DNA from 2 places in the Arthrobacter sp. AL05 genome. Region 2 is predicted to be linked to the other one. Evidence: predicted binding sites of a transcription regulator. Region 2 holds the regulator's gene; the other holds the start of a gene.
The links. The regulator LexA, encoded in region 2, represses DNA repair genes until DNA is damaged. The targets are predictions, from matches to a motif close to TCGAACANNTGTTCGA.

Region 1: a site for LexA is predicted at 8,760-8,775, ahead of umuD (translesion error-prone DNA polymerase V autoproteolytic subunit). Genes of this name have one in related genera too.

Annotation. Positions count from the first base shown of each region.
Region 1 covers NZ_JASBRC010000015.1:5,769-20,453, forward strand. The annotation lists gene QK287_RS15755 (SMP-30/gluconolactonase/LRE family protein) at 1-617, shown strand, start outside; gene QK287_RS15760 (DUF1801 domain-containing protein) at 617-1,024, shown strand; gene QK287_RS15765 (NUDIX domain-containing protein) at 1,378-1,809, opposite strand; gene QK287_RS15770 (hypothetical protein) at 1,861-2,337, opposite strand; gene QK287_RS15775 (hypothetical protein) at 2,643-3,104, shown strand; gene QK287_RS15780 (GNAT family N-acetyltransferase) at 3,258-3,776, shown strand; gene QK287_RS15785 (uridine kinase) at 3,989-4,582, shown strand; gene QK287_RS15790 (IS110 family transposase) at 4,652-5,758, opposite strand; gene QK287_RS15795 (DNA-binding protein) at 6,973-7,575, opposite strand; gene QK287_RS15800 (helicase associated domain-containing protein) at 7,785-8,435, shown strand; gene umuD (translesion error-prone DNA polymerase V autoproteolytic subunit) at 8,790-9,221, shown strand; gene QK287_RS15810 (Y-family DNA polymerase) at 9,251-10,531, shown strand; gene QK287_RS15815 (hypothetical protein) at 10,582-10,896, shown strand; gene QK287_RS15820 (hypothetical protein) at 11,155-11,334, opposite strand; gene QK287_RS15825 (Shedu immune nuclease family protein) at 11,492-12,715, opposite strand; gene QK287_RS15830 (hypothetical protein) at 13,579-14,304, shown strand; gene QK287_RS15835 (hypothetical protein) at 14,377-14,685, shown strand, end outside.
Region 2 covers NZ_JASBRC010000002.1:423,825-438,509, forward strand. The annotation lists gene hflX (GTPase HflX) at 1-880, shown strand, start outside; gene QK287_RS04225 (ATP-dependent DNA helicase) at 873-3,059, shown strand; gene lexA (transcriptional repressor LexA) at 3,321-4,067, opposite strand; gene QK287_RS18500 (LysM peptidoglycan-binding domain-containing protein) at 4,410-4,883, shown strand; gene QK287_RS04240 (histidinol-phosphate transaminase) at 4,951-6,069, shown strand; gene hisB (imidazoleglycerol-phosphate dehydratase HisB) at 6,134-6,760, shown strand; gene hisH (imidazole glycerol phosphate synthase subunit HisH) at 6,757-7,539, shown strand; gene QK287_RS04255 (hypothetical protein) at 7,540-7,698, shown strand; gene priA (bifunctional 1-(5-phosphoribosyl)-5-((5-phosphoribosylamino)methylideneamino)imidazole-4-carboxamide isomerase/phosphoribosylanthranilate isomerase PriA) at 7,798-8,544, shown strand; gene QK287_RS04265 (SseB family protein) at 8,557-9,456, shown strand; gene QK287_RS04270 (MFS transporter) at 9,515-10,837, shown strand; gene QK287_RS04275 (DUF1844 domain-containing protein) at 10,963-11,349, opposite strand; gene infC (translation initiation factor IF-3) at 11,757-12,866, shown strand; gene rpmI (50S ribosomal protein L35) at 12,982-13,176, shown strand; gene rplT (50S ribosomal protein L20) at 13,295-13,771, shown strand; gene QK287_RS04295 (RNA methyltransferase) at 13,837-14,685, shown strand, end outside.

The sequences.
Region 1 (14,685 bases), on a different contig from region 2:
GCGATCGACTCTTACGCCGGGAGCCGGACGGCACTCTGGTCACCCACGCCGAGCTGGGGAGCCTGGACCCGCATCCGTGGAACGACATCGCAGTCGACAGCCGGGGCAACGCATTCGTCGGCTGTATCGGCTTCGACTTCCCCGGAGGGGAGTTCGCTCCGGGAATACTGGCAGTGGTCGCCCCGGACGGAACCGCACGCGCAGTCGCCGAGGACCTTGCGTTCCCGAACGGGATGGCGGTCACCCCCGATGACGCGACGCTGATCGTCGCCGAGTCATACGGGAACCGACTGACCGCGTTCAGCATCGGCGACGACGGCGCCCTGTCGAACCGGCGCGTGTGGGCTGACCTGCCGGACGACCATCCTGACGGGATTTGTCTGGACGCAGAAGGCGCGGTGTGGGCCGCAGACGTCGGCAACCGGCATTGTGTGCGGGTGCGCGAAGGCGGGGAGGTGCTGCAGACTATCGATGCCGATCGGGGCTGTTTCGCGTGCGCGCTGGGTGGAGTCGACGGCACTACGCTCTACATCGTCACCGCGGCATGGCCTAACGACTTCCGCACCCCCACCGGGCAGGTCCTCGCCGTCCAGGTCGAAGTCCCGGTCGCGGCCTGATGGGCAGCGGGCGCCTCGACTCCCGCGTCGATGAGTACATCGATCAGTTGCCCGAGTGGCAGCAAGCGATCTGCGGCCAGGTGCGGTCGGCAATCCACGAAGCTGATCCCGAGGTCGAGGAGACCATCAAGCGGTCCGTGCAGCCCTACTTCGTGCTCGAAGGCAACATCTGCGCCCTGCTTGCCGCGAAAGACCATGTCAACGTTTTCATTTACGACCCCACGGTGCCGGACCCGCACGGTATCATCAACCAGGGGCAAGGCAATGCCACCGCTAAGAGCGTCCAGATCTACCGCGGCGACACGATCAACAGGCCGGCCATGCTGGCGATGTTTCGTGCCGTCATCACACATAACCGCGCCGGCGGGTGGCGACGCCTCAAGCCGACAATGGACTCAGGGCGTTAGGTTCAACACCTCCTTGTCGACCAATCGCGCGATACTTCCTCATATCCCGCCGGGCCCCCTCCACCTCAACTGGGTCTTGGAGGAATATCGGACGCACACTCTCGATTTCCTCGCAACTCATGGGCGAACAATAGTCGCCGTGCGTCCCATTCTTCAGCAGCATCCGTGGGCGTCCCGCTGGACGTTCGGCTATCGGACGCCGTCCCGAGTGCTTCTTGCGTCTGGGACAAGCCAAGATGCCCGGTGGAGGATCCTTGACCGGGCGCGTTCGCCAAAAGACGGGCTAGTTCAAGGCGTGAACAAGAATCGGGGCAGTCCCATTCGTCGCGACAGAGTCAGTCGCACAGCTTTAGTCACAGGGTAGTCAGAGCCTGGTTCAGGACCATTTGCAGCGCGCCGGCGGGATAGAGCGGTCGGTCGATATTGCTGAGGCGCTTCCAGCCAGCAGGACTGCCCTCATCAAGAACGTGGAGCTCGGCATCGATCGGGATGAGATCGAGATCCTTGGAAGCGACGGCGAAGACATGCACAATTTCGTGGCCGGCCAGCTGCTCGTACTCAAATATGTTCTCTAGGACACCGAGCAGCTGCACGGTTTCCAGAGACACCCCAAGTTCTTCTTCAAATTCCCGTCGCAGGGCCGCCTCGGCCCGCTCCCCGAACTCGATGCCACCCCCAATGGCTCTGTAAAAGTCTTCGCGCCTTATCGAGTCAGATCCTTCCGACACGAAGACGTGACCATCGCGGACAGGCAGCCCGACGGCAATATTCCTAATCGATTGCATGGATTCGATCCTAGGTCGGATCGGTCCCGTAAAGGGTCGTGCAGCGGACGCTCAGGCCGGGTTAGCTGCAGAATTCGAGGCACTGACGTCTTTACGGATTGCCCAACGGCCGATGGCTGCCGCTGCACCAACGGTGGCCCATGGGATCAGTAGCCAGGGTTGCCAGCCGAGGCCCAGGACGCTTCCCAGCAGCCAGAACAATATGGTGGGCACCGCGAAAAAGGCTCCGATGTGGACCCATTGATTCTGGACCGGACGCAAAAGATAGGCCAGCATCCAGGCCAGTGGCGCCGCGACTACCAGGGAAACTCCGAAGCGATACAGAATCGCCATGCCCAAAAGGCCCCACACGTAGCCGTCGGCTCCATCCTGCGCGGCGGGCACGCCATAGACCGCTGCGACCAGGACCAGCAGCACGCCCACCCAGAGCGTGGTGGCGATGAGCCAGCCCTTGATGAGCGCATACGCATCAAGGACCACTCTGCGTGACCGAACTGCCTGCGGCTGTCCCGCGTCCCCCAATGACATGGGCTTAGCCTACCGATGCGCAAAAGGTTCTCACCCGCGCCGAGGATGCGGCCGACCGATAGGGGATCCTCTACAGGGCGGCTGTGGCTAGAGGTCGTCGTCGCTGCCCAGGCTCGCGTCCGCTAGGCAGAAGCTGACCGTCTGACCTCAAGCTCCAACTGGCTGCTCGTCCCAGCATCACACCGGAAGAGATGTTCCAACAGACAACCTGGTACCAATTTCGTTTCAGTAAGAGTCGAGTTGATGCCCGGTTTCCGCCACAGCTTTAGGCTAAGGCAACACAACAATTCTGATTGGGGACAGAAATGAAGAACGCACTTTCCTTCGGCGCTTTGAGCGTCATTGCTCTCTCCTTGGCCTCCTGCGCCGCGGCAGCCCAAGAATCTCCCACTGTCAGCGTCTCTCCTTCGGTGAAGCAGGAGTTGCCAACCGAGTTACTTCTCAGTGATGGCGGCAAAAAGGCCGTGGTTCATTCTGGCCCGTCGTCCGCTCCGAGAGAAAAAGCACAGCTCACCGGACGCCTCGGCAATGACGGAGCTGGTTGCTTTATCGTCCGCGCCGAAGACGGTGATGACTACACATTGGTTTTTCCAGAAGGCACAAAATTCGATGGTGAGTCGCTGGTTCTTCCCGATAGTTCGCCTCTGTCCGAGGGTGTGTCGGTTTCCCTGAACGGTGCCCGTGTCCCTGCAAACGAAAGCCTCAGCATGTGCTTGAACTACGCCCGGCTCCTATCCGTGGAAGAGGCCTCGATCATCCCCTCCTAGCCGGAGCAGACGGGCGGGCCGAGCCCCTCATTGCACAGTCATGCTGAAGCTGAGAAGGACGAGTGAGAGATGTCCGGTGAGGGATCGGCTTGCGGGCGCAAGGTCCGGATGCAGGTGCGGGCTGAAAGCCAAGCGTTCGAATACGATCGTGTGATGGCTACCCTTATCACTCCGAACACGAGTTATCACTCTTCCTGGTTGGAGGGGTCCGCCGAATTTGATGGAGCCCACCGGGACGGTGGCGGCGGTGAAGACTGGTCGCTTGAGGATCTCAGAGATGCTGCTTCATTCCGGCGCTTCGTGGACGCACTCGTCAACGACGCATTGACGGAGAGCCCGCGGAAGCCCGGATATGTGCCGTGCACGTATTTGTGGATTGTGGACGGCGACACTTTCCTTGGCTCTCTGGCCATCCGACATGAGCTGAACGACTTCCTCCTCAACGAAGGTGGACACATCGGATACAGCGTGCGGCCGTCTGCGCGTCGGCGCGGTTACGCCGCCAAGGCGTTGAGTGATGCCCTGCCAATGGCCCGGGAGCTGGGAATCTCCCGGGTCTTGGTTACGTGCGACGAGGATAACGCCGGCTCGCGGGCGACGATCGAAAAGAACGGCGGCATTTACGAGGACAGCCGAGGCGGAAAGCGCCGGTACTGGCTCGACGCCCTCTAACCCTTAGTGGTCCTTATCCCGGCCAAAGTTCCACGCCGGCGCCTGTCGTCATTCTCGGGTCTCGTTAAACGCACCTTTGCGGCGCGCTCCGCTAAGGGATCCGCGTGCGGACGCTGGCTAGGGGCCGCTTATAGGAAAATGGCGATATGAAGCAGTTCATGCGATTACTGGCCACTGACATTCTCAGCGCCGTCGGTCCAGGGCGCCGGTTAGTGGCAGTCGACGGCGTGGACGGCAGTGGCAAGACATCCTTCGCCGCAAACCTGGCATTCGAGATCCAGAATCGACCCGTGATCGTCATCCACTCCGACGACTTTCTGAACCCCTCGCCCGTGAGGCATGCCAAGGGATGTACTTCACCCGAAGGATTCTGGAAGGATACCTACAACTACGCGGCCCTACAGGATCAGTTGCTCGCTCCACTCGGCCCAAAGGGGGACGGCTGGTACTCGCCGGCTTCCTATGACTCAGCGACCGACCGAATGAAACAAGCGGAATTCGTTCGCGCCCCATTAGATGCGCTGGTCGTTGTAGAAGGTATGTTCCTGCACCGCGATGAAGTCACCTCCTACTGGGATGCATCGGTATTCCTGGACGTTCCGTTCACCGTAACCGCGGCACGAATGGCAGTACGGAACGGCAGCAACCCCGACCCGGAGCACCCAACGATGCGCCGCTACATCGGAGGACAGCGTCTCTACTTCGATGCTGCACGACCCTGGGAACGTGCCACGATCGTCGTGGACAACTCGGATTTCACCTCACCGAGGACCATCCGTCCCGACATGGTTTCAACTGTCCGGTGAAGGTTCCTCCACCGAACACCACCTGAACCATAAATCAAGCCGAAGTCCGGCATGCTCAACCGGTGCCCCCTATTGCGCAAGGGTCTGCCCCGGCAACGTGGAGGATCGAGCGGGTTCCACGGTGGCGTAAAGGGTATTGAGCTGGCGGTAGAGCGTTCGGGCGATGTAACGCTTGAGGGACCTGCGGATTTCACGGTAGCTGCGGCCTTCTTCGGTGCGTTTGGTGACGTAGTCCCGTGTTCCGGGGTCGTGGACCATCCGGGTCATCGTGATGGTGTGCAAGGCTCGGTTGAGGCGCCTATCACCGCCCCGGTTGAGCCTGTGCCGGATAGTGTTACCGCTTGAGGCTGGCAAGGGATTCACCCCTGCCAGTGAGGCGAAGGCAGCTTCGCTGCGAACCCTTCCTGGATGCGACCAGGCTGTCAGGACAGCAGCGACGGTGACAGCCCCGGCGCCCACCATCTCCAACAGCGGCGCAGCGGGGCTTTGCTGAATCAGCTCTGTCATGCGCTTGTGGTTCGCAGTCAGCTGAGTGGTCACTTCGAGAACGCGGCGCGCCAACCGGATTGCTTCCTCGCGCGCGATCGATAGTTCGATCGGCTCCTGTCGTTCCCGCCATCTGGTGATTGTGGTGATCTGGGCGGGAACCAGAGGTTTACGAGCGTCGATTCCCAGATCGTGTGCCCGGAGTAAGGCGATGAGTGCATTGACGTTCATTGTTCGGTCCCGGGTCAACTGATCCCGGGCTGCGCTCAGGATCCTGAGTCCGGCACGGGTTCCTTCGTCCCGGCGCGGGGCTCGAAGCTGGGACTCCTCTATGGCCAGGACTGCGGTTCCGATGGCGGCGGCGTCCAGGGGGTCGGATTTGCCGATCCCCCGGCGACGTCGGGCGTTCATTCGTGGTGCTTCGGCGACGTCGTAGCCGGCGTCCGTTACTGCCCTGGCCAGGCGTGCCCCGTAAGAGCCGATACCCTCAACGGCCCATAGACAGCCCATATCGCCGTCTGTCCGTCGGCCAGCCCAGGTAAGTGCGCGGGAAATCCCTGCCGCGGTGGTCGGGAACTGCTCGCACGCGATCTGTCGCTTGGTACTGGCATCGATGATGGCGTAGGTGTGTGTGCGGGCGTGGCAGTCCACACCAATTACAAATGGGCGGGTCTGCGCAACGATAGTCAACGCGGCCACTTCCTTCCTTTCGAACGGGCAAGACTGGTCGCATCACGACCGGCATTGAACCTGGGAGATGTCACTTCGAGGCAATACTGTGATGAGCCACAACCTCCAGGGGCTGGGCAAGCTTCTAATCAAGCCACCGACGTGGGACAGGTCAACGCCGGCCGCTCCACCCAGCGCGGACAAGTCGGGGGAAACGCACCCTCCTTGGGGGCAATTGTTTTTTCGAGTCACGCGCCAGGCAGAACGACCGGCATCAACACTGCCAGCTAGTCCCAGACCAACCACGTAAAGACTCACAGTTGTTTTTTGTTGCTGGCAAGCTCGCTTGCTCGGCGGCCGACGGAGGCCTGTCCACCTTGGCAAGGGGGAGGAAATTCCTGAAGGAAATCAGCGACGAAGGAGCGCCGGAGGGACATTCCCTGCACCGCAGGCCCCGACGAAGGAGGGGCTGGACGGGCTGGAGCGGACGCCTAGAATCCGCAGGACAGCAACACAAAAACGTCGCAGACGTGAGATGCGGGCCAGGGTCACCGGAGCGCTGCGACGGAGGCACTGGACCCAACAGCCGGCCGCGCCAGCGGACGCCCAAAACCTGGTTGGAGCGAAGCGGAAATCAGGGTCTTGCTAGGGGTGGACGGGTCCCGTCAGTGGCAGGCGCTTCTCTCCCGAGCAGCACCTCCTGGCCGGCCATTCCAATCAAAAGGGGCAGCACATGGGGTTACGGAGTCTTTTCGGGAAACGCCCGAGAACCGCCGGCACCGGTAAGTCAACGCCCGAGGCGGGCGCCCTGGAAACGAGGGAGCCGCCGACGGCCGAACAGCTCATGGACCTCGAAGAGGCGTGGGCCGAGCTGGCGGCGGCCCAGGAGGCATCGGAACTGACAAACTTCCATGCCTGCACCCGCACGGGCCGGCCCTGGACAGAAGACCCGGCAGCAGTCAGAGCAGTAGCGGCAACGCTGCGGGAGTTCCCGGTCGCGGAAGCCCAGCCTCCAAGGTAGCGGCGGGGCGGGCACGGCCTGCGCCGGCGGTCTAAGAGTCCTGCCAGATCCGGGCCCCGGATACGGCCCCACAAGAGGCCAGTCGAGGCTCGCCAGCGCGGTCAGGGACAGCACGAAGGTCACGAGAGTCAGCGGTTCCCTGACGGGCCTTCTGTCCCCGACTCAAGGAGTCAGGTCGTGCCCCTCCCGCGCAGCTCAACGCCGGGGGATTCCTCTATTGGTTCTTTTGGTCCCGGTCGTTCTTGTCCGGGGTTTCCGGCACGATGCGCTGCAGGAGCGCGTCGTGGGCCTTTTGCAGGGTCTCTGCCCGGGCCTCGGCCGCGGCCACCCTCGCCGCTGCATCGGCGGCTGCGGCGCTGGCCTGCTGTTCGGCGGCGCGTGCCTGCTCTAGCTGCGCCGTCATCTCTGCGGCTTGGGTTTTCAGTGCGTTGACCCGGGCGGTGAGTTCGGTGACGGCGGCGTCTTTCTCGCCCGTGACCTTGTCCAGGTCGGCGACGAGCTCGGAGATCTCCTGGCCCAGGTCCTTCTTCTCCTGCGCCCAGACCGCTTCCGCGGCGGCGTGCCGCTCATTGGCCACGGTGGACGCTTCGGCCCAGCATGCCCCGGCCAGGCGCGCGGCCTGTTCCAGCACTGTTGCCGGCGTCGCGGCGACCTGGCCGCCCGCGGCCTGTTTCTCCTCCACCCATTCCTTCAGGTATCGGGTGGCGTCGGCGTTGCTCACACCCGCCGCGGCCCGCACCGTCGAGACGGTCGGCCGGCGCTCGGCACTGATCTGCTCCGCAGCAGCAAACACACGGTCTTTCACACTCAACGCCACGGCGACAACCTCGGTAGTAGTAGTAGTAGTAACAAAACTACTACTCCTACTACTTGATGGCAATACCGCGCCGAATTCCCCGGCCCGGCGGGCCCTCTCCGCTCCGCCGGGAGCTCCGGGGGCCCGGCCGGGTTCCCGGCTGCGCTGCGGCGGTGGCCGCCCACGTCGCCGGCCTGCCTGGCGGGGGGCGTGGCAGGATGGGCTCCATCATGGACAGGCGGTTACGGCGCGCTCCGGACGCGGAATGGGTGTTGATGTACCGGCTCGGACTGAGTCGGCAACGCATCGCCGACCTGGTGCGCGCCGAACCGGCCACCGTCGGCTACCACCTGGTCATCGCCCGCCGCCAGGACCCGGGCCTCGAACCAGCACACCACGCCGCGGCCGCGACCACGGCCGGCCCCTCCCCCGCGGACGTTGCCCGCATGGAGGAGATCATCGCCTGGATCACCGCCGAGGGCGGGTTCCCCCGCGAACGGTCCGGGGACAAAAATGAGCAGTCGATGGCGCGGTGGCTCTCGGAGCGCCGGCGCGAAGCAGCCGACGGCACGCTGGACCCGGCATACCGGGACGGCCTCGCCCGGGTCCCCCGGTGGGAAGGGAACCCCAGGGCGGCAGCGGATGAGGCTCGGTGGCATGACCGGCTCGCCCAGCTGGTGGACTTCCGCGCCGAGGACAACGACTGGCCCCGCCACCACGACTACGTCTCGGAACGGGAGCACACCCTTGGGGTGTGGATCCACACCCAGCGGTTCAAACACCGTCGCGGCGACCTCGACCCTGAAAAGGCCGCGCTTCTGGAAGCCGCTGTCCCCGGGTGGCAGACCGGGCGGACTCGGGGCCGCCGCCCCAGGGTGTGACGGGAAGCTCCCGTTTCCCAGCGGCGTGACGGCAGGGTGGCCAGTAGAGTTACTTTTGGTTCTCCAGTCCCCCCAGCTTGGAGAACCGGGAGCCTCCACGTTTGAGTCCTTGATTCGCGTGGAGGCTTCCTCATGCCCCGCCCAAGGCCCGCGTCCCGACTTTCCCTCCGTACAGCGTGCCGCTTGCCGGGTTGTGCCCATTGGGGGCAGGTGGAGCCCTCCGCACAGCTCGAAGCTGTCCCCACTGGCGTTCAACCCGGCCCCCGGCCGGAGGCCGATCCCGGCGTTCGGCACTTTTTTGTCGGGGCCAGGAGCTATGATTATTCGAAGATATATTCGAATAAAAGGTGTGTTGTGGGCGTTCTTATTGGTCCCCGCGTGATAGATGCGGGTGCGTCGTTGTTGTCGGTGCTGATCTCTCCGGTCGCTGTCGCGGCCGGGTATCCCTCGCCCGCGCAGGACTACTTTGACGGGCGGATCGACCTGAATGAGCACCTGATCAAGGACGTCACCTCCACCTATGTGGTGCGGGTGTCCGGGGACTCCATGACCGGGGCCGGGATCAGCGATGGTGACGAATTGATCGTCAACCGTGCCCTGGAGCCGGTGGACGGGTCCGTGGTCGTCGCGGTCCTGGACGGGGAACTGACCATCAAACGGTTCCGGATCACGGCCGCCGGGGTCGTGCTGCAGGCAGAGAACCCCGCGTACCCGGACATCCGGGTACCGTCCCTGTCCGAGCTGGTCGTGTGGGGCATTGCCACCCGATGCCTGCACCACCTTTAAGGGCCCGGACCGTGTCCAAACCTGCGGTCATGCGGCAGCTGCCACAGATCGCGCACATCGACGTGAACTGCTTCTACGCCTCGGCCGAACGGGCCTTCAACCCCACCCTGGAGGGCCGACCCGTCATCGTCCTCTCGAACAACGACGGCTGCGCCGTCACCCGCTCCCCCGAAGCCAAAGCCCTCGGCATCGCCATGGGTGAGCCGTGGTTCAAAATCGCACCCCGGGCCAAGGAATGGGGACTCGTTGCCCTCTCGAGCAACTACGAGCTCTACGGCGACATCAGCGCCCGCGTAATGGAGCTCCTCGGCCGGTACTCGGCCTGGCTCGAGGTCTACAGCATCGACGAGGCCTTCCTCGGCGTAAAAGGCACCCCCGACGACCTCCTGACCCTGGGCCGGACGATCAAGGCGACCGTCAGGCGCAACGTCGGGGTGCCGGTCTGCGTCGGCATCGCACCCACGAAAACCCTGGCGAAACTGGCCAACAAGTGGGCCAAGAACAACCCTGCCTTCGGCGGGGTCTGCCACTGGGACTCCGTGCCCGCTACGGACAGGGAAGGTCTGATGCGGCGCCTGTCGGTCATCGAGATCTGGGGTGTCGCCACGCGGCTGACCAAACGCCTCAACGCCCTCGGGATCCATTCAATCCTTGACCTGTCCCGGGCCGATCCGGTCATGATCCGGGACCGCTTCTCCGTCGTCATGATGCGCACCGTCCTGGAACTGCAGGGCACCCCCTGCATCCCGATGGAGGAAGAACGGATCGGCCGGGACCAGCTCATCTTCTCCCGCTCCTTCGCCACCCCCATCACCACCACAGCCGGGATCAAGCAAGTCATGAGCGTCTACGGCCAGCAGGCCTCCGCGCGGCTGGCCAAACACGGCCTCCAGGCCAAAGTCCTCACCGCCTTCGCCGGCACCTCACACTCCAACCCCAACGACACCTCCTACCCCACCGTCAGCGTGGCCTTGCCCATGCCCACCGCAGACCCGGTGATCCTCACCAAAGCAGCCCACGCCCTGCTGCCCCGCATTGTGGAGGGCATCCGGTACGCCAGGGCCGGCATCATCGTCACCGACCTCCGGCCCACCGGCAACCAGGCACCCCTGTCCCTGTTCGAAAACCCGCACGAGGAACGCCACATCGGAACCCTCCTCGAAGACATCACCCGCCGGTACGGGCGGGGCTCCATCGGCCTGGGCCACGGCGGCATCCGCGGCGGGCCGGACTGGACCATGAAACGGGACATGCTCTCCCCCCGCTACACCACCCACTGGGACGAACTCCCCCTCGTCAAAGCCGCCTAAACCACCTGCACGACAGAACCACGAAAGAACCACGAAAGAACCACCACCCCATGAGCACCATCACCGACACCGCCCCCAAGACCCACGACCTGCAGGTCCGGACCAACACTTCGGGCAAACCCCTCGCCATCCGCCACGACGGGCAAATTTGGCTTGTCGATCCCGACACCGATTCCCAGCACTGGTACGGACGGGACGCGTGGTGGGACACCCGCCGCACAGCCGCCGTCGGCAGCGGCGACCTGGTCAGCATCGAATTCTGGCGGGTCCAGGTCCGCTCCGGCACCACCTCGGATCTTCGGACCGTTACGCTCCGCCGGGACCCGCTCTCCACCCAGTGGCTGCTGGAAAACATCAGCGACTAGGCAATAGTGACTCCTCAAACCATCAGCGATCAGACCTGGGCCGGGATCCGGACCGAGTTCACACTGCCGGACCTCCCGCAGATGCGCCGCCGGCTCTCCGAGCTCATGGACGACCCCGAACCGGTCATGCGCCAGCTCGTCCGGGTCATCGACGACGGGACCTTCTGCCCGGGCTTCCAGTTCCTCCCCGGCGGGCAGCTCCAACCAACCGTCACAGCACTCTTCCGCAGAGCGATGGAGCGGAACATTGCGGCCGACCTACTTGCAGTCGATGCACACGATGTCCTTGGAGCCCTGGTACCCGTAGAGGTCGTAGTACGAGCCGTTCCCGCGGCTCATCGCCTCCGCGGCGACAACCTGCCCGTCTGCGTTGTTGTACGCGACGAGGGGCTCAGAGGGCTCCCAGCCGCGCGGGAAGAGCGGACGTATTTCGATCATGCGGACAGTATGAGCCGACGAACTGACATTTCTGTTGCGAACCGCTGCTGGAAAGGCTCAACGGATGATCGGACAAATGTGTCCCACTACCTTGGAACCGCGACACCTTTGGTGGGACACGCCCTGCGCCGCGGCTCGTCTGAGACGAAGATCTAGTTCAGGCAGAGTTACTCACTATCCATTCCGCCCTTGCTAGAAGCTCATCAAAAGTCACGACTTCGGGTTCTTGAAGGTGGCGCCGCGCTAATTCAAATGAACGAATTTTTTCAGGGTGGTGTTGTCCCTGTTCGTTCTTGAACTCGGAAAGTTTTCCGATAATTAAGAAGGAACGTGGGCGGATTAAGTAGGTCAAGTCGGCAGTTTCGAAGCCATCGTCACCACGCCGAGCCACTCGTTCTCCCACGTTTGCGACAGCCTGGTGGACTGTCACCTGGGCCTGGCTGATACCGCCAGCAAGTTCCTTCGACATAGACCAAACGCTCGGACGATATTCGTCCTTCAATAGACGCGTCCGGTGGTGCTTGATCTCCGCGAACACCATTGATTGAACAAGTCCGCTTGTTCGTAGCACCGCGTCCGCACGCTTGCCATCACCCGCGATTGAGTGCCCTCTCACGATCTGCTCAAGCTTCTCTTCTGACCACGATGTGAACAGCTGTGTACCGAGACCGACGCCCAAGACCCAAGGGTTGGTCTCGAAGAATTTCTGCCAAACCGATTCCATTCCCTTGTTCTCTTCAATCTGCGAGTCGAAGAAGGCATCGTCTTCAAGCATTCTTCGAAACCGCTCAAGGGCGGCCCGTCTGCCAGCAAGAGCAACGACATCCTGCGCCTGGGCATCGTCGGCGATTAGGGCGCGAACCGCTGGCGCCTGCGACTCGTACACCCGGCTGGCCGATTCGGGGTTGTTCAGCAGCGTGGAGAGAGTTTCTTCGTCGAGTTTTGTAGCAGTCCCGGCGCCGTTGGGCTCAATGAGCATGAGACGGCGAAAGAACTCCGCCAATCGAATGGCATCCTCACGCCGGACTCGCAGGACTTCTTTGACTACCGATCCAGAGCCTACGACCGGCACACGTTGGATCCAGAGATCCACGATGGATCCCTTTTCTCTCGAGATCAGAACCTTGATCTGTGAGCGGGTGCCAGCAATCGGGGTGACTGCCCACTCTTCACCTTCTCGTTGCAATGACGAGGCCGTGCCATCGTCGTCGAACACTTGGTAAACAAAGCGGCTCGGTTCACCGTAGTCAGATGAGTTTGAGTTGCGGTTGGCGAACGTTTTGGAGGTGTATAGGCGACCAGGCATTCTGGCCTGTGCATACTCAGTCTCCGTTTCTGGCTCATAGGACGAGGAAGCGAACTCCCATTCTGCACCTGACACAAGTGACCCCCGCTGCAAATCTCGACTGGCGTCAGACTACCCCGCCCTGATGACACAGATTCGCCATTCATCCGCGCGGTCCCTTCACAATTTTGGATCACGGCCAAAAACGTCCCAGTTCCTTGGAAGCGGAACACCCGGAATTACATTCACCGCGTGTCACCGTCTTTCGAGAAACATGGGGCGGCAGCAACGACTAGTTACCGGCGCTACCTTCTTTTTAAAGGTCCGTTTGCGAAGGGTCTTGCTCCGTCGTGGTCGTCGGCAAATAGCTTCCTCAAACCTTGTTCCAAGACTAAGCCTGGGACTCCAGGGGTCTCCTTCCACGTAATCAGGAGTTCCTCACAATCGGCCAGTTGCCAGACCCGACATCCGCCGGCGTGGGACTTCGGGAGGCCAAGACCGTATTGCCGATACGAATCTATGCGGCCAAGCAGATGCGTGCTCTGACCGGCCCTCATGCCGGCACCTCCGATATAGAGGACAGGCGTATGCGGCACCCAGCTTCGCCTGAGAGCGTCAGCAGGGCGCACGGTTCGGTCCTGCCCCTTAAAGCGACCCCCTCGACTCTCTGTTAGAAACCGGGGCTCGTCCGAAGAAGGGCGAAGGACAACGTATGCCCCGTAACTCAGCGGCGGGGCCATAGGGTCCATAGCCAGCATGGTTTGAAATTCTCGGAAACCCATTCGCTCTAAGGTGTTGCGGTCCATGATCAATTTCAGCACGTCACTTCGGCTCCTTTTGGCGAGCTGGCACCGTCTGCCAAAGGGCTCCGTCGGGAACGCAGTGCGGGAGGCTCACTGATTTTCAGGATGCTCCGGTTGCCCGCCACTACCCTGCCTCGCCGCCTATAAGCTTTGACGGTGCAATCTGATGGACACCAAGACGAGCTTGCGCTCAAACCCCACGTCAAACGCTTCTTTTGGGCGCTTTGCCTCCCCCTACTGATTCCGCTCGGCTCTGTGACCCCTCTAATTGAGCAGAGTCATCTGTTCGCCGACGACGGATGGTGGAAGTCACTGACTTGGCAGCAGCAGATGGAGTTTGCCCTTCTCGGGTCTGCGGTTTGGATTGCCGGAGTGACTGCGGTTGCCATTTTGCTCTCCCTCTTTTCCCATAGGTGGCGTCTCAAGGTCTGGATACCTTTCGGCAAGTTACTAAGAGCAGGCGTTAGTCTGTTCGGTTTGGTGCTTGTGAGCCAGGATCATCTCGACCGGTTGTTGGATCAAAGGGAACGAGATAGGGCAAAGAACCAAGCTGAAGCCGGCCCGCCGAAGGGTAGACCCAGTGGAGTGCCCGGACAGGTGAATTACGGGAAGATCACTACCCATGAGAGCCTCTACGATCCGGCACTTACGGTCGTCTGGAGGAGTACCGGCTTACCGTTCGGGCAGCTATCGCCCTCTCGCGGGGACAGCTGGGAAGTTCACTACGGTCACCTTGAGGAAGGCGGCTATCAGCAATTTGTGCGGGATGAGTTTCTCGGCCGGGTAGCAGCTCCTTGGGAAGGTGTTGAGCGCCTGCGGAAACGCGATCTGCAGGAGGGCCTTGACATTCATTCCCGTTCCACCAGACCTCATCGCACATGACCGGCTACAACACGGGCCCTGACTGTGCGATAGCAAACGCCGGGTTAGTTCCAAGCGAAATAGTCTGATTCAATGCGCGCAGATGAATTTTGGATTGACAACTCTTTGGAGGGATCCCGGAACCTGAACCGGGAAATGATCGAAGGTGTCCTGACAGGGTCCCTGGATCGGATAACGGACGTCGACGCAGCGGTTGCCCTGGCTCGTCTTGTGCATGATGAGTTCGAGACATTCGGAACCGGTGGCAATCCCTACGCTGACGAGCGAATGGATGATGACGATTCCGCCCGGGCATTGCTCGCGCTGCGACAGGTTTTAAAGCGCCTCCGAATTGAGTTTGCTCCGCCGTTCAGAGATTTCCGGACATTCCGTCAATTCTGG
Region 2 (14,685 bases):
GCTGCGCGGCTGGGGCGACTCGATGTCACGCCAGGCCGGTGGCCAGGTAGGCGGCGCCGGCGCCGGCATGGGTTCGCGTGGTCCCGGTGAAACCAAGATTGAACTGGACCGCCGCCGGATCCGCACCCGGATGGCCAAGCTGCGCCGTGAAATCGCAGCAATGAAGCCGGCGCGGGAAACCAAACGGGCCAACCGCCGTCGCAATTCCGTGCCGTCGGTAGCGATCGCCGGGTACACCAATGCCGGCAAGTCCTCGTTGCTGAACCGCCTGACCGACGCCGGAGTCCTGGTGGAGAACGCCCTGTTCGCCACGCTGGATCCGACGGTGCGCAAAGCCGAAACCTCGGACGGCCTGGGCTACACGCTGGCAGATACCGTCGGCTTCGTCCGTTCGCTGCCCACCCAGCTCGTGGAGGCATTCCGCTCCACCCTGGAGGAAGTCGCGGACGCGGATCTGATCCTGCATATCGTGGATGTCTCGCACCCGGATCCGGAAGGCCAGATCGCGGCCGTCCGGGCCGTCTTCAGCGAAGTCGATGCCCGCAAGGTGCCGGAAATCATCGTCCTGAACAAGGCCGACGCCGCCGACCCCTTTGTGATCGAACGGCTTAAGCAGCGCGAACCTCGCCACATTGTGGCGTCGGCACGCACCGGGGAGGGTATCCCGGAACTTCTCAAAGCCATCAGCGAAGGCATCCCGCGGCCCAGCGTGAAGCTGGAACTCATGATTCCCTACAACCGCGGGGACCTGCTCAGCAAGCTGCACGAGACCGACGCCGAAATCCTTAGCCTGGACCACGAGGAAGCAGGCACCCGTGCCGTGGTGATGGTGCGTGAAGGCTTCGCCGCTGAACTGGATTCGTTCATCAGCAATGACTGAGGCAGCGGTGACCGGGGCGGAAGCCGACACGGACCACCCGGCGGGAACCGCCCGGGCAGCGGAGGACGCGGCCACGGCGGTCCCGGCGGCGGTGGACCCTGCCGGGACTGAACCGGACGCAAAGCCGCCGGCTCGAACAGGTGCCCGGGCCGGTGCGGAATTCGTCGTCGAACTGCTCGACCGCGCCGTGGCGGGAATGGGCGGCCAGAGCCGGGACGGCCAGCACGAGATGGCCCGGCAGGTGGCGCACGCGATTGACAGCGGCGACCACCTGCTGGTCCAGGCCGGCACGGGCACCGGCAAATCCCTCGCGTACCTGATCCCGCTGATCGCCCACTCGCTGGTCAGCGACAAGCCCACACTGGTCTCCACCGCCACCCTCGCCCTGCAGACCCAGATCGTTGGCAGGGACCTGCCCCGGCTGCTGAAGACCATCACCCCGGCGCTGGACCGGCCGGTCAAAATTGCCCTCGTCAAGGGACGGTCCAACTACGTGTGCCGGCATAAGCTCGACGGCGGCTTCCCTTCGGAAGAGCCGTCCGAAGGCCAGCTCTTCTCGCTCGGGGAGGATACCTCCGTGCCGCATTTTGCCGCCGCGATGGGCGGCCCGTCCTCCCAGCTCGGCAAGGAGGTCGTCCGGCTCCGCGACTGGGCCGAGGACACCTCGACGGGAGACCGGGATGAGCTTTTGCCAGGGGTCACCGACCGTGCGTGGCGGCAGGTCTCAGTTACCTCGATGGAGTGCCTTGGCGCGCAAAAATGCCCGCTGGCGGCAGAGTGCTTCAGCGAACTCGCCCGCCAGAACGCCGCGGACGCCGACGTTGTTGTCACCAACCACGCCATGCTGGCGGTCAGCGCCTTCGAGGGCCTCGCAGTGCTGCCGGAATACGATGTTGTGGTGGTCGATGAGGCCCATGAACTCCAGGACCGCGTGACCGGCGCGGTCTCCGGCCAGCTCTCCGTCGCGATGGTGCACGCCGCCGCGTCCGGGGCCCGGAAGCACACCGGCATTACGGTGGACGCGCTGAACAACGCCGCCGCCAACCTGGAACTTGCCATTGAGGGCGTCCCCGGCGGGCTGATGCCGAACGGGTTAAACAGTGAACAGCTGGACTGTGTCGACCAGTTGCGGGACGCGTGCCGCGCGGCCCTCTCGGATTCCAAGGGGGACAGCGCCAACACGGCCGACGGCGGCCGCCAGCTGGCGCGCTCGCGCCTGATGGTGATCCTGGAGCTATGCGAACGGCTGCTGGCGGCGCGGGAAAACCGTGAAGTGGTCTGGTTTTCCCGCAACAGCACCTTTGACCCGCAGCAGGGCTACTCCCAGCCCGACGAGTCCGCGCCCGCCCTGGTCAACATCGCTCCGCTCAGTGTCGCCGGCCGGCTCCGTGAGGGCCTCTTCGCGGACCACACTGTAATCCTGACCTCCGCGACCCTGGCGATCGGCTCCGCGTTCGAACCCGCCGCCGGCGGCTTGGGCCTGGTCGGCCCCGGGGCCCCCAGCTGGACCGGCGTCGACGTCGGTTCACCCTTCGAATACCCCAAACAAGGCATTCTCTACGTCGCCAAGCACCTGCCCAAGCCCGGCCGCGGCACGTCCCCGGAAGCCCTCGACGAACTCGAGAAGCTCATCCGCGCCTCCGGCGGCGGGGCGCTGTGCCTGTTTTCGTCCCGCCGCGCCGCCGAGGACGCAGCCGAGGCGATGCGGCCGCGGCTGGACGTCAGCATCCTATGCCAGGGCGACTCGACCATGACCGCGCTTGTAAAACAGTTCGCCGATGAACCGGACACCTGCCTCTTTGGCACCATGTCCCTGTGGCAGGGCGTTGACGTGCCCGGCGCCTCCTGCCGCCTCGTGGTGATCGACCGGATTCCGTTTCCGCGTCCCGATGACCCGCTGATGACTGCCCGGTCCCGCGCCGTGGCACAGGCCGGAGGCAACGGCTTTATGAGCGTTTCCGCGACCCACGCCGCCATCCGCCTGGCCCAGGGCGCAGGCCGGCTGATCCGGACCACCACGGACAGGGGAGTGGTGGCTGTGCTGGATTCACGGCTGTCCACCGAACGCTATGGCGGATTCCTCCGGGCGGCGTTGCCGCCATTTTGGCCCACCACCGATCCCGTGGTCGCCATGGCTGCCCTCGAACGGCTTGGGAAGGAATCCGGGCAGCCCAACTAGCGGCCGCTGACGGGACGGTTTGCAGTGTTTTGGTGCTCCCACCCGGTTCCTTGAACCGGGCCAGGGCTGCAGCACCGGGCCCTCGGCATTCCCGCCGCCGGCTCTCCATCAGGGGCCAGGGAAACTCAGGGGGCAGCGAACCTAAGGGGCAGGGAACATAAGGGGGCGGGGAACCGGGCCGAACGTGCCGGGGGTCATAAGGCCGCGGCCGGGCTACCGGCGCGCCGGGTCGTGGCCGGATCAAGCCGGCACCAACGCGGGCTACAGCGAGCGCAGTACCGAGACGACTTTGCCCATAATGACGGCGTGGTCGCCGAGTATGGGCTCGTACTGCGTGTTCTGCGGCAGCAGCCAGGTGTGGCCGTCGCGCTGCCGGAAGGTCTTAACGGTGGCCTCGTCGTCCAGCAGCGCGGCCACGATATCTCCGTTGACGGCGTCGCCCTGCTGGCGCACCACCACCCAGTCGCCGTCGCAGATGGCTGCATCGATCATGGAATCCCCGGCGACCTTGAGCATAAACAGCTCGCCGTGGCCCACCAGCTGGCGGGGCAACGGCATCACGTCCTCAACGACCTGATCGGCCAGGATCGGACCGCCGGCCGCGATCCGGCCCACCAGCGGCACCATGGCGGTGTCGGTGGCACTGCTCAACTCGGACACGGACAGCCCGCCCACGGTCCGCAGCCCGCCGGCCTTGGCGGCTGGGATCTTTGTGCTTCCCTCATCGAGGGTCAGCGGCATCAGCACTTCCATGGCACGCGGGCGCTTCGGGTCGCGCCGCAGGTAACCCAGCTTTTCCAGTTGTGCGAGCTGGTGGGTGACGCTGGAGAGGCTGGCCAGTCCTACCGTGTCGCCGATCTCGCGCATGGACGGCGGGTAGCCGTTGTCCGTCACGGAGCGCTGGATAGTTTCCAGAATCTTCTTTTGCCGAACGGTAAGGCTCTTCGGTGGCCGGGCAGCCTGCGGGCCCCGCTGGGTGGCCCTGCCGCCAGTGGCTTGTGCTGCCATGTTCGCCAACGCCTTTCCGTTCCGCCCGGCTGCCGTGGCTGCGGCCGCCGGGAACTTCCGGCCTGAAATGTCAGACCCTGCTGATCAACTGCAGAAGTGGTTGTTCTTTGAGTCAAACCTAGGCCAGCCACACCGCTTTTTCAAACATTTGTTCTAGCGAGTCTCGACAATGTTCGTTAATAAGTGCTAAAACAGAACTAACAAGATTCGAACATGTGTTCTATTACTTAGTTGCCCGTGCAGGGCATGGCGTTCGGTTGTTTGTTCGAAAGTTAGGCCGGTTGGCGGCACGTATGTGGAGTGCGCCGGGCGGCACAGTATGGTCCAGGAAGGGCTCAGTTCATGTCAGCATCAAGCGCGTTTCACGACACTTTCGGCCGCGACGCATTCGGCAACTACGGCCGGCACGACGCCGGCGCACCCGGCGGCGGGTCCGCCCCTGCCGTGCAGGACAGCCCCGGCAGCCGGCAGCTCAACGCCGTCCGCGGGCCGCGTGCCCGGCAGGCGCCGCTGAAGCTCACCCGCCGGGGGCGCCTTGTTTTTATCGGCGTGCCGCTGATGCTGCTGGCTGCACTGATTTTGACCCTGAGCGGCTTCCTCAACGCGCCCGCCAAAGCGGCAGAGTCCACCGCTGAGTTGTCACCCACACCAACTGTCACCGTGACGGTGCAGCCGGGGGAGTCGCTCTGGGCCATTGCCGCCGCCGTGGTGCCCAGCCGTGACCCCCGCGACGTCGTTGCCGACATCATCGAGCTGAACAACCTCGAGGCGGCACGCGTGGTGCCGGGCCAGGCCCTTTTCATTCCGTCCACGTAGGGCCATTGAGCGATGGGTCAGGTGTCACAGTTTCCGGGCCCGCGGCGATCTCACTTAAACTAGTGAGGTGACTGACCAGTTAGAGCGCCTGAACCGACTTCCCCTCCGGACCAATCTTCGCGGACTGACGCCCTACGGTGCGCCGCAGCTTGACGTTCCCATCCTGCTGAACGTCAATGAAAACACCCACGGTGTCCCGGCCGATGTGCTCGCCGCGATCTCGGAGGCGGTTACCCTTGCCGCCGCCGGCCTGAACCGCTATCCGGACCGCGAGTTTACGGAGCTGCGCGAAGCCCTTGCGGAATACCTGGGCCACGGGCTGGGCGCGGAGAACATCTGGGCGGCAAACGGTTCCAACGAGGTGCTGCAGCAGATCCTCCAGGCCTTCGGCGGTCCGGGGCGCACTGCCCTTGGTTTCCCTCCCACGTACTCTATGTATCCGCTGCTGGCCGCCGGAACGGACACCGGATACATCACGGGCATCCGTGCCGAGGACTACGGCCTGAGCGCCGGCTCGGCCGCCCGCCAGGTCCGGGAACTGCAGCCGAATATCGTCTTCCTGTGTTCCCCGAACAACCCCACCGGTACGGGTCTGGGCCTGGACGTGGTGAAGGCCGTGTACGAAGCCGGCGAAGCCAGCCAGACGATAGTGATCGTCGACGAGGCGTACCACGAGTTCGCCCACGACGGCACGCCGAGCGCCCTCACCCTCCTGCCCGGGCGGGAGCGCCTGATCGTCTCGCGCACCATGAGCAAGGCTTTTGCCCTTGCCGGTGCCCGCGTTGGCTACATGGCGGCAGCGCCCGAGGTCACCGATGCGCTGCGGCTGGTGCGGCTTCCGTACCACCTTTCGGCGATCACCCAGGCAACAGCCCTGGCCGCCCTGCGGCACCGGGTCGCCCTGATGGCGGATGTTGAGGACATCAAGCGACAACGGGACAGGATAGTTGCCGAGCTGCAGCGTATGGGCCTCAAGCCTGCTGCCTCTGATTCGAACTACGTCTTTTTTGGCGGTCTCGACAGTCCGCACGAGGTCTGGCAGGGGCTGCTGGACGCGGGTGTGCTCATTCGGGACGTTGGCATCCCCGGGCATCTGCGGGTCACTGCGGGCACTGAGACGGAAACCACAGCATTCCTCGGAGCCCTCGAGCGACTCCTGGCCGGCCGCGCAGCGCCGCCCGCCTAGACTTAACACCGGACATCCACACTGCCTGCACGCCGGGCACCGTCGTCATCCAAAGGACACCCACATGAGCATCCCCGGATCAACCGCTACCGAGGGCCGGACCGCACGCATGGAACGGACCACCAGCGAATCTTCCGTCCTTGTCGAGATCAACCTGGACGGAACCGGCGTCTCGGACATCAGCACCTCGGTCCCGTTTTATGACCACATGCTGACGGCGTTGAGCAAGCACTCCCTGATCGACATAACAGTCAAGGCCACCGGGGACACACACATCGACGTCCACCACACGGTCGAGGACGTCGCCATCACCTTCGGCGAGGTCCTGCGCACCGCCCTCGGCAACAAAGCCGGGATCCGGCGCTTCGGCGAAGCAACCGTCCCCCTCGACGAGGCGCTTGCGCACGCCGTGGTGGATGTTTCCGGCCGCCCGTACCTCGTCCACGGCGGCGAGCCTGCCGGCCAGGAGTACCACCTGATCGGTGGACACTTCACCGGTTCCCTGACCCGCCATGTGTTCGAAGCGATCACCCTGCACGCAGGGATCTGCCTGCACATGAACGTCACCGCAGGCCGGGATCCGCACCACATCGTTGAAGCCCAGTTCAAAGCCTTTGCCCGGGCCCTGCGTGCGGCCATTGAGCCTGATCCGCGCGTCGAAGGCATCCCGTCGACCAAGGGTGCCCTGTGACCGGCAAAGTGCTGAAGGACGGCGCCATCACCAACCCGGATGCCGGCAGGAAGCCAGCGTCGCCCGAGGGCAAGCCAACAGTCACGGTGCTCGACTACGGCTCGGGAAACATCCGTTCTGCCGTCCGCGCGCTCGAACGGGCCGGCGCCGAGGTTATCCTCAGTTCCAAGCCGGACGATGTGCTCAACGCCGATGGCCTCGTGGTCCCCGGCGTGGGCGCGTTTGAAACGGTGATGCGCGAACTCAAAGCCGTGGACGCCATCCGGATGATCGGCCGGCGCGTCGCCGGGGGCCGCCCGGTGCTTGCCATCTGCGTTGGCCTCCAGGTCCTCTTCGAAGCCGGCGTCGAGCACGGCACCGAAGTCGAAGGCATGGGGGAGTGGCCGGGGAAGGTCGAGCTCCTCCCCGCCGACGTGGTACCGCACATGGGCTGGAACACGGTTTCCGTTCCGGCTGGCTCCCGGCTCTTCGCAGGTGTCGAAAGCGAACGCTTTTACTTCGTGCACTCCTACGGTGTTCAGGAGTGGGACTTCGAGGTGGTCCAGCCTCGGATGAGCGCGCCGCTCGTTACGTGGTCGGAGCACGGGGCGCCGTTCATTGCGGCCGTGGAAAACGGCCCGCTGTGCGCCACCCAATTCCACCCCGAAAAGTCCGGCGACGCCGGTGCCCGCCTGCTCCGGAACTGGGTCGGGGGTTTGCGGGGACGAGCCGGGACGGCGGTAGCCACAAGCCCGAGGGCCGCCCCGGCCGACGCAGCCCCGGAAGCCGGGACCGCCTAGATGTGGTCCTTGGTCCTGATGGGGCTCGCCGGGCTGCTCGTCGGCGGTGCGCTGTCCTTCCGCCAGCAGAAGAGTCCGCGCTGGGTTCAGGCGGTCTTTTATGTCCTGGCCGGGATGGCGCTGCTCGCCGCGTACCTCCTGACGCTTCCCGCCGCCTGACCCCCCCGCTGAACCGACTCCCGCTGAACCGACTCCCGCTGAACCGACTCCACGCCGCACCCTGACCACCCGACGTCCCTGAAGAGCTGAGGATCCACGATGACCACCGAAACCCCGCTGCCCGTGCTGGAGTTGCTGCCCGCCGTCGACGTTGTCAACGGCCAGGCAGTCCGTCTCGTCCAGGGCGAAGCCGGCAGCGAAACGAGCTACGGCACCCCGTTGGATGCGGCGCTGAACTGGCAGCAGCAGGGCGCGGAATGGGTCCACCTCGTTGACCTCGACGCGGCCTTCGGCCGCGGTTCCAATGCCGAACTGCTCCGCGAAGTGGTTGGCCGGCTCGACATCAAAGTCGAACTCTCCGGCGGCCTGCGCGACGATGAATCGCTTGAGAAGGCTCTTGACCTCGGCGTAGCCCGCGTGAACCTGGGCACCGCCGCCCTGGAGAACCCGGAGTGGACCGCCCGGGTGATCGAGCGCTTTGGTGACAAGATCGCCGTCGGCCTGGACGTCCGCGGCACCACACTGGCCGGCCGCGGCTGGACCAAGGAAGGCGGGGACCTCTGGGACGTCCTCGGACGCCTCGAGGAAGCCGGTTGCTCCCGCTACGTCGTCACCGACGTCACCAAGGACGGCACCCTGCAGGGGCCCAACGTGGAACTGCTGCGCCAGATGGTGGAGAAGACCGGCAAACCCGTTGTAGCCTCGGGCGGGATTTCCAGCCTCGAGGACCTCAAGGTCCTGCGCTCCCTCGTGCCGCTCGGCGTCGAAGGCGCGATCGTCGGCAAGGCCCTCTACAACGGCAATTTCACCCTGCCTGAAGCCCTCGACGCCGCCGGCCGCCGCTAGCGCGCGCGCAGCATGGAGCACCTCTCCGGGGAAGAGCGCACGCCTGGTGACCGGGCCCCGGCACGGCCGCTGCCCGGTCATATCGCGGCGGCCCTGGCCGGCGCCGGCGGTCCGACAGACTCGGCAGGCCAGCCCTGGTCCGGCCGCACCTTGGCCGGCGAAGCTGCCAGCGTGCACAACTTCGAGAACGACGACGGCGCAGCCGACGCCGGTTACCTCGCGGCGCTGACCGCACTGGCCGCCGGCGCCGGCGACGAAGCGGCGGTGGTGGCCGCGCTGTCGACCGCGCGGGTGTTTGTGCCGATTCTCGCCACGCTCGCCGAAGAAGGCGTTGGCGTTGCGGACCTGCATTCAGACAAGCAGGCCGATATGGCCCTCGTGACCCTCAAGGCGCCCGACGGCCGGACGGCGATGCCGGTGTTCACGTCCGCCGCTTCGCTCGCCGCCTGGCACCCGCATGCTCGCCCGGTGGCGGTCCATGCCGCCCGCGCGGCACTCTCCGCGGTCGCTGAGGGCGCGGAACTGCTGGTGCTGGACCCGGGTTCTCCGATCACCTTTGTGGTTCGGCGGCCGGCAGTGTGGGCCCTCGCGCAGCAGCGGGGCTGGACACCGTCCTATGCTGATCCGGAGCTGGCCCGGAGCCTTGGGGCGGCCGCCGTTGGCTTTCCTGCCGTTCGGCGGGTGGAAATTCATTGTGGCGGCGGAGTCGCCTCGCTTGCGGCCGATGGAAGGCAGCTTCCCGGCGGCGGCTCCGGCCCGGAACTCCGGGTGCTGCTGTACCTTGAAGACGGACTCGACGCCGCCGGCGTCCAGGCCATCGTGTCCGGTCTTAATGACGCCTGGGCGCGGAATGAAGTTTTTGCCGAGCGGGTTGACTCGATCGAAGTCAAACTGCAGCGCGCGGCGGAATAGGCCCCGGCCGGCGGGGGAGACTCCGCCGGCCCGGGCACGACCAGTAAGGATGTGATCCGTGAACTTCGCGATATACCGGGAGTTGCTGGCCGTTCAGCCGATCAGGCGGCTCCTGCTGATCGGAATGGTGGCCCGCATCCCGCACTCCGCTGCCGGCGTCTTACTGACCCTGCACATTGTGCTGACCCTCGGCCAAGGCTATGCGGCTGCCGGGGCAGCGGCCGCGGTGATGACAATTGGCATTGCCGTCGGTGCACCCTGGCGAGGACGGCGGGTAGATACTGTCGGGCTGCGCCGCGCGCTTATTCCCTCCGTCGTCTCTGAGGCGGTCATCTGGTCAGTGGTGCCGCACGTGTCCTACGAAGTGCTTTTGCCGCTGGTCTTTGTTGGTGGCCTGCTGACGCTGCCGATCTTCAGTGTGGTGCGCCAGTCCCTCGGCGTGCTGGCCTCCGGCGAACAGCGCCGGACGGCCTTCGCCCTGGACGCCATCTCCACCGAGTTGGTCTTTATGATCGGACCCGCAGCGGGTGCCCTGGTCGCGACCGCCGGACAGTCGGTGTTGGGGCTGACAATTGTCGGCATTGCCACCTCGGTTTCCGGGCTCTTCCTGATGTGGTTCAACCCGCCGACCCGCAGTGCCGAGTCTGACGGTGAGTCCGATGCGGTCTTTGGCGCCAGCCAGCAGGACGCCGCCGAAGCCGCCGTCGTGGCAGCCGCCCCGGCGCACCTGCAGGAAGCCGCGGCCGAATTCGTCCCGCTTGCCGCCGCGGAGGACAGGCGGCTGGCGCCGGCCGGGCTCCGGCGCAGGGTCATCCACAATTTCAGCTGGTTCACCACCGCGGTCGCCGCGGTCTTCGCAGTTGCCGGCGGTGCCGGGATGGTCCTGAGCGGCACCGACGTCGGGATCGTGGCCGCCCTCGAAACCGGTGGCCACCAGGGTGAGATCGGACTGGTCTTCTTTTTCTGGTGCGCCGCGTCGGTGATCGGTGGTTTGCTGTATGGCGCCATGCACCGGCCGATCTCGCCGATCCTGCTGCTCCTTGGTATGTCCGCACTGACCATCCCGATGTCCTTGGCGCAGGACACCTGGACACTCAGCATCCTTTCGCTGCTGCCGGGACTGTTGTGCGCGCCGGTGCTGTCGGCCGCCTCGGAGAAGGTTGCCGAGCTCGTCGACGAGCGGCGCCGCGGCGAGGCGATGGGCTGGTACGGCTCGGCGCTGACCGGCGGCGTCGCGTTCGGCGCACCGCTTGCCGGGGTCTTTATCGACGGCGTCGGGCCCACCACCGGATTCCTGGCGGTCGGGGCGGGCGGGGTGCTCCTGTGCCTCGTGGGCCTGGTGCTGCAGCAACGCCGCCGCCGGCGCCTCGCTTCAGCCTGAGCCCCGGCCGGGACGGACCGCCGCTGGCCCGGCAGTTGCATGGACGACGGCTTTAACGGGGACGGCGGGCGGACCACAATGGTCTGCCCGCCGTCCCCGCGTACTCGCTGGTTTGCCGGTGGTGCCTAGTTGACTGCGCCGGTGTATTTTTCGCCCGGACCCTTGCCCGGGGCGTCCGGGATGACGGACTCTTCTCGGAAGGCCAGCTGCAGGGACCGCAGCCCGTCGCGCAACGGTCCGGCGTGCTGGGAACCGATTTCAGGCGCCGCCGCGGTGACGAGTCCGGCCAGCGCCGTGATCAGTTTGCGTGCCTCGTCAAGGTCCTTGAGTTCGTCGGCGTTCTCTTCGGCGGCCAGCCCAAGCTTCACTGCTGCGGCACTCATCAGGTGCACTGCGGCGGTGGTGATGACTTCGATTGCGGGCACCTCGGAGATGTCGCGGATCTGCTGTGAAACGTCGCCTTGGGCGTCGGCGGGCTCGTAAACGTGTGAATTACGCTCTGATGTGCTCATGCTGGTAAGCTTGTCACAGACCGACTGATTGTCGTTATTCCACTGTTTGCGCCGTTAGTTCACCGCTGCGGCCCAGCGTCGGGACAAGTCCGAACCCGCCATGCCCGTCATGGAGGTGCGTCGGACGGAATTTGTTCTGTAGAATCGATTTTCAGTTTGCAAGCGGAGTTCTCTCCCACCCGCGTCAGCCGCTCTCCTTCGGGAAGCTTCGCAAGAAGTAAGGTTGCCGGGTACCTGGTCGGGCATTCTTCCCGGGCGTCAGCCCGGCAGGATGTATGCCGCCTCATTCGAGGCCGGCAGCGCCGATCTTCGAGGCCTTCGATTGCTCCGGCAATTGGGGGCCTTCTCTTTTTGCCGGTGGAATACCCCCTTACGAACACAGGAGCCTTAACATTAGCGAGCCAAGAATCAATGAGCGTATCCGCGTCCCCGAGGTGCGGCTGGTCGGCCCTGCAGGCGAACAAGTAGGCGTTGTCCGTATTGAGGATGCCCTGCGTTTGGCTGCCGAGTCCGATCTTGATCTCGTTGAAGTTGCACCGCAGGCCAAGCCTCCGGTGTGCAAGCTGATGGACTTCGGCAAGTACAAGTACGAAGCCGCCGTCAAGGCACGTGAAGCCCGGAAGAACCAGACCAACACGGTCCTGAAGGAAATTCGCTTTCGCCTGAAGATTGACACCCACGACTACGAGACGAAGCGCGGCCACGCGCTCCGCTTCCTCGGCGCCGGAGACAAGGTCAAGGCCATGATCCAGTTCCGAGGCCGTGAGCAGCAGCGTCCCGAGATGGGCATCCGTTTGCTCCAGCGCTTCGCGGACGACGTCGCCGAGGTTGGCGTCGTGGAGTCCAGTCCCCGGATCGACGGCCGCAACATGGTCATGGTCGTTGGCCCGCTCAAGAACAAGGCAGAAGCCAAGGCAGAAGCCCGCCGGGCGTCGCAGCGGGCGGACGCCAAAGCCGAGAACGAAGCCAAAGCTTCAGGCCGCGTCGAAACCTCGGCACCTGATGCACCCTTGACCCAGTCGCTCGCGGATCTTCTTCCCGAGGGCTACCAGGTCCGGACCGAGGCGCCAGCAGCTGAGGAGGCCGTGCCAGCGGCTCCGGCCACGGAAGCCCTGGCAGCGGAAACCGTCCCCGACGTCGTCGAAGAGCCGGCGGAAACGGTCAAGGCTGACGCCGTCGCGGCCGACGCTGCCAAAACCGCCGAGGCTCCGGCCGCCGCGGCAGAGAAGGCCCCGGCTGCTAAGGCTGCCGTCCAGGAAAAGCCGAAGCAGGAGGCCGCCAAGGCCGCTCCGAAGCGTGAGGCGCCCAAGGCCGCCGCCAAGCCGGCAGTTAGCAAGGCCCCGGCAGCGCCCAAGGCCGCAGCCACGGCTCCGGAGGCTCCCGCGGCCGCTCCGGCGGCAGCACCGAAGCCGGTTGCTGCCCCGAAGCCGATCCCGCGGCCCTCGGCACCGAAGCCGGCCGCCCGGCCGGCCGCTCCAAGGGCCGCCGTCAAGCCGGCCGCCAAGAAGACCAACTAGTTCAGGGCTGCCGGACAGCAACGTCCGGCAGCAAGCAACCAGCACGCCGCCCGCAGGGGCGGCTGCACGAAAGACTGCAGACCCTGTCTGCGGATACGTAAGGAGATCGGTTCCCATGCCGAAGATGAAGACCCACAGTGGTGCTAAGAAGCGCTTCAAGCTGACCGGCAGCGGCAAGCTGCGCCGCCAGCAGGCTAACCGCCGCCACTACCTCGAGCACAAGTCCTCCAGGCTGACCCGCCGCCTCGCCGGCGACAAGATCGTCTTCAAGGGCGACGCCAAGGTCATCCGGAAGATGCTCGGCATCTAAGTTCCAAGTTCTCTGACTATTGCCACCTGGCAGTAGTCAACTACCAAAAAGGCTTCTCAGGCCAGCCGGTTTCTCCGGCAGTAGATGCTTGGGATCAGATTTTCTAAGGAGTACGCACGTGGCACGTGTGAAGAGGGCGGTCAACGCCCACAAGAAGCGCCGGGTTATTCTTGAGCGCGCCAAGGGCTACCGTGGACAGCGTTCACGCCTGTACCGCAAGGCCAAAGAGCAGCTGCTGCACTCGTTTGTGTACAGCTACGGTGACCGCAAAAAGAAGAAGGGCGACTTCCGCCGCCTCTGGATCCAGCGCATCAATGCTGCCTCCCGCGCCAATGGCCTGACCTACAACCGTCTGATCCAGGGCCTGAAGGCCGCTGAGGTCGAGGTTGACCGCCGGATGCTGGCCGAACTTGCCGTCTCCGACGCCAACGCCTTCGCCGCTCTTGTCAAGATCGCCAAGGACTCGCTGCCCGCCGACACGTCAGCTCCGGCCGTGCAGACCGAAGCTGCACCGGCCGCTTCGAAGCCGGCTGCGAAGAAGGCCCCCGCCAAGAAGGCCGCTGCCAAGCCGGCCGCCGACACGGCTGCCAAGTAGTACCTGAGCTCGTTCACGGACTACCGCGTTCAAGAACCGGCTCGAAAAGCTACTAAGGTTCTTATATGAACGAAACCGGGCGCCCGCAAGATGATGTACTTTCCAACCCTCGAGCTGATCGAGTGAGGAAGGTGGCACAACTTGCCGGGCGCCCGGCCCGTTTAAAGCGCCGCGAGTTCCTGGCCGAGGGGCCGCAGGCGGTCCGGGAGGCCTTGGTGCTGCACCGGAAGAGGCTGGCCGCGGGGGAGCCGGGCATTGTCTATGAGGTTTACGCGAGCGAGTCCTGCCTGGACCGGCACCCTGACCTGGAGACACTCGCCGAGGGCACCACAGCCTTTTTAGCCACCGACGAAGTCCTCGCCGCGATGGCGGATACGGTGACCCCGCAGGGTGTGCTCGCGGTCTGCGGCTTCCTCGATGTGAGCCTGGAGACGGTACTTGACGCCGGCCCGCGGCTGGTGGCGGTGTTGTGTGAGGTCCGCGACCCGGGTAACGCCGGCACCGTTCTGCGGGCAGCGGACGCGGCCGGCGCGGATGCTGTTGTCCTCACCGCTTCCAGTGTGGACATCTACAATCCCAAGGCGGTCCGATCGACGGCCGGGTCACTCTTTCATCTGCCAGTGGTGCTTGGTGCCGAGCCCGGGGAGCTGGCGGCCCGCTGCAAGGAACGTGGCATCGGAGTTCTCGCCGCAGACGGCGGAGGGGAACTTAATCTGGACCGGCTCCAGGACCAGAACGCTGCCCGCCGGCTGGGCGCACCGGCACCTGACGCCGGGTACGCGCTGGAAAGCCCGACGGCATGGCTCTTCGGCAACGAAGCCCAAGGGCTCTCCGATGAAGAGCTCGCCCTGGCCGACCACCGGGTGGCCGTGCCGGTCTACGGCGCGGCTGAAAGCCTCAATCTGGGGACCGCG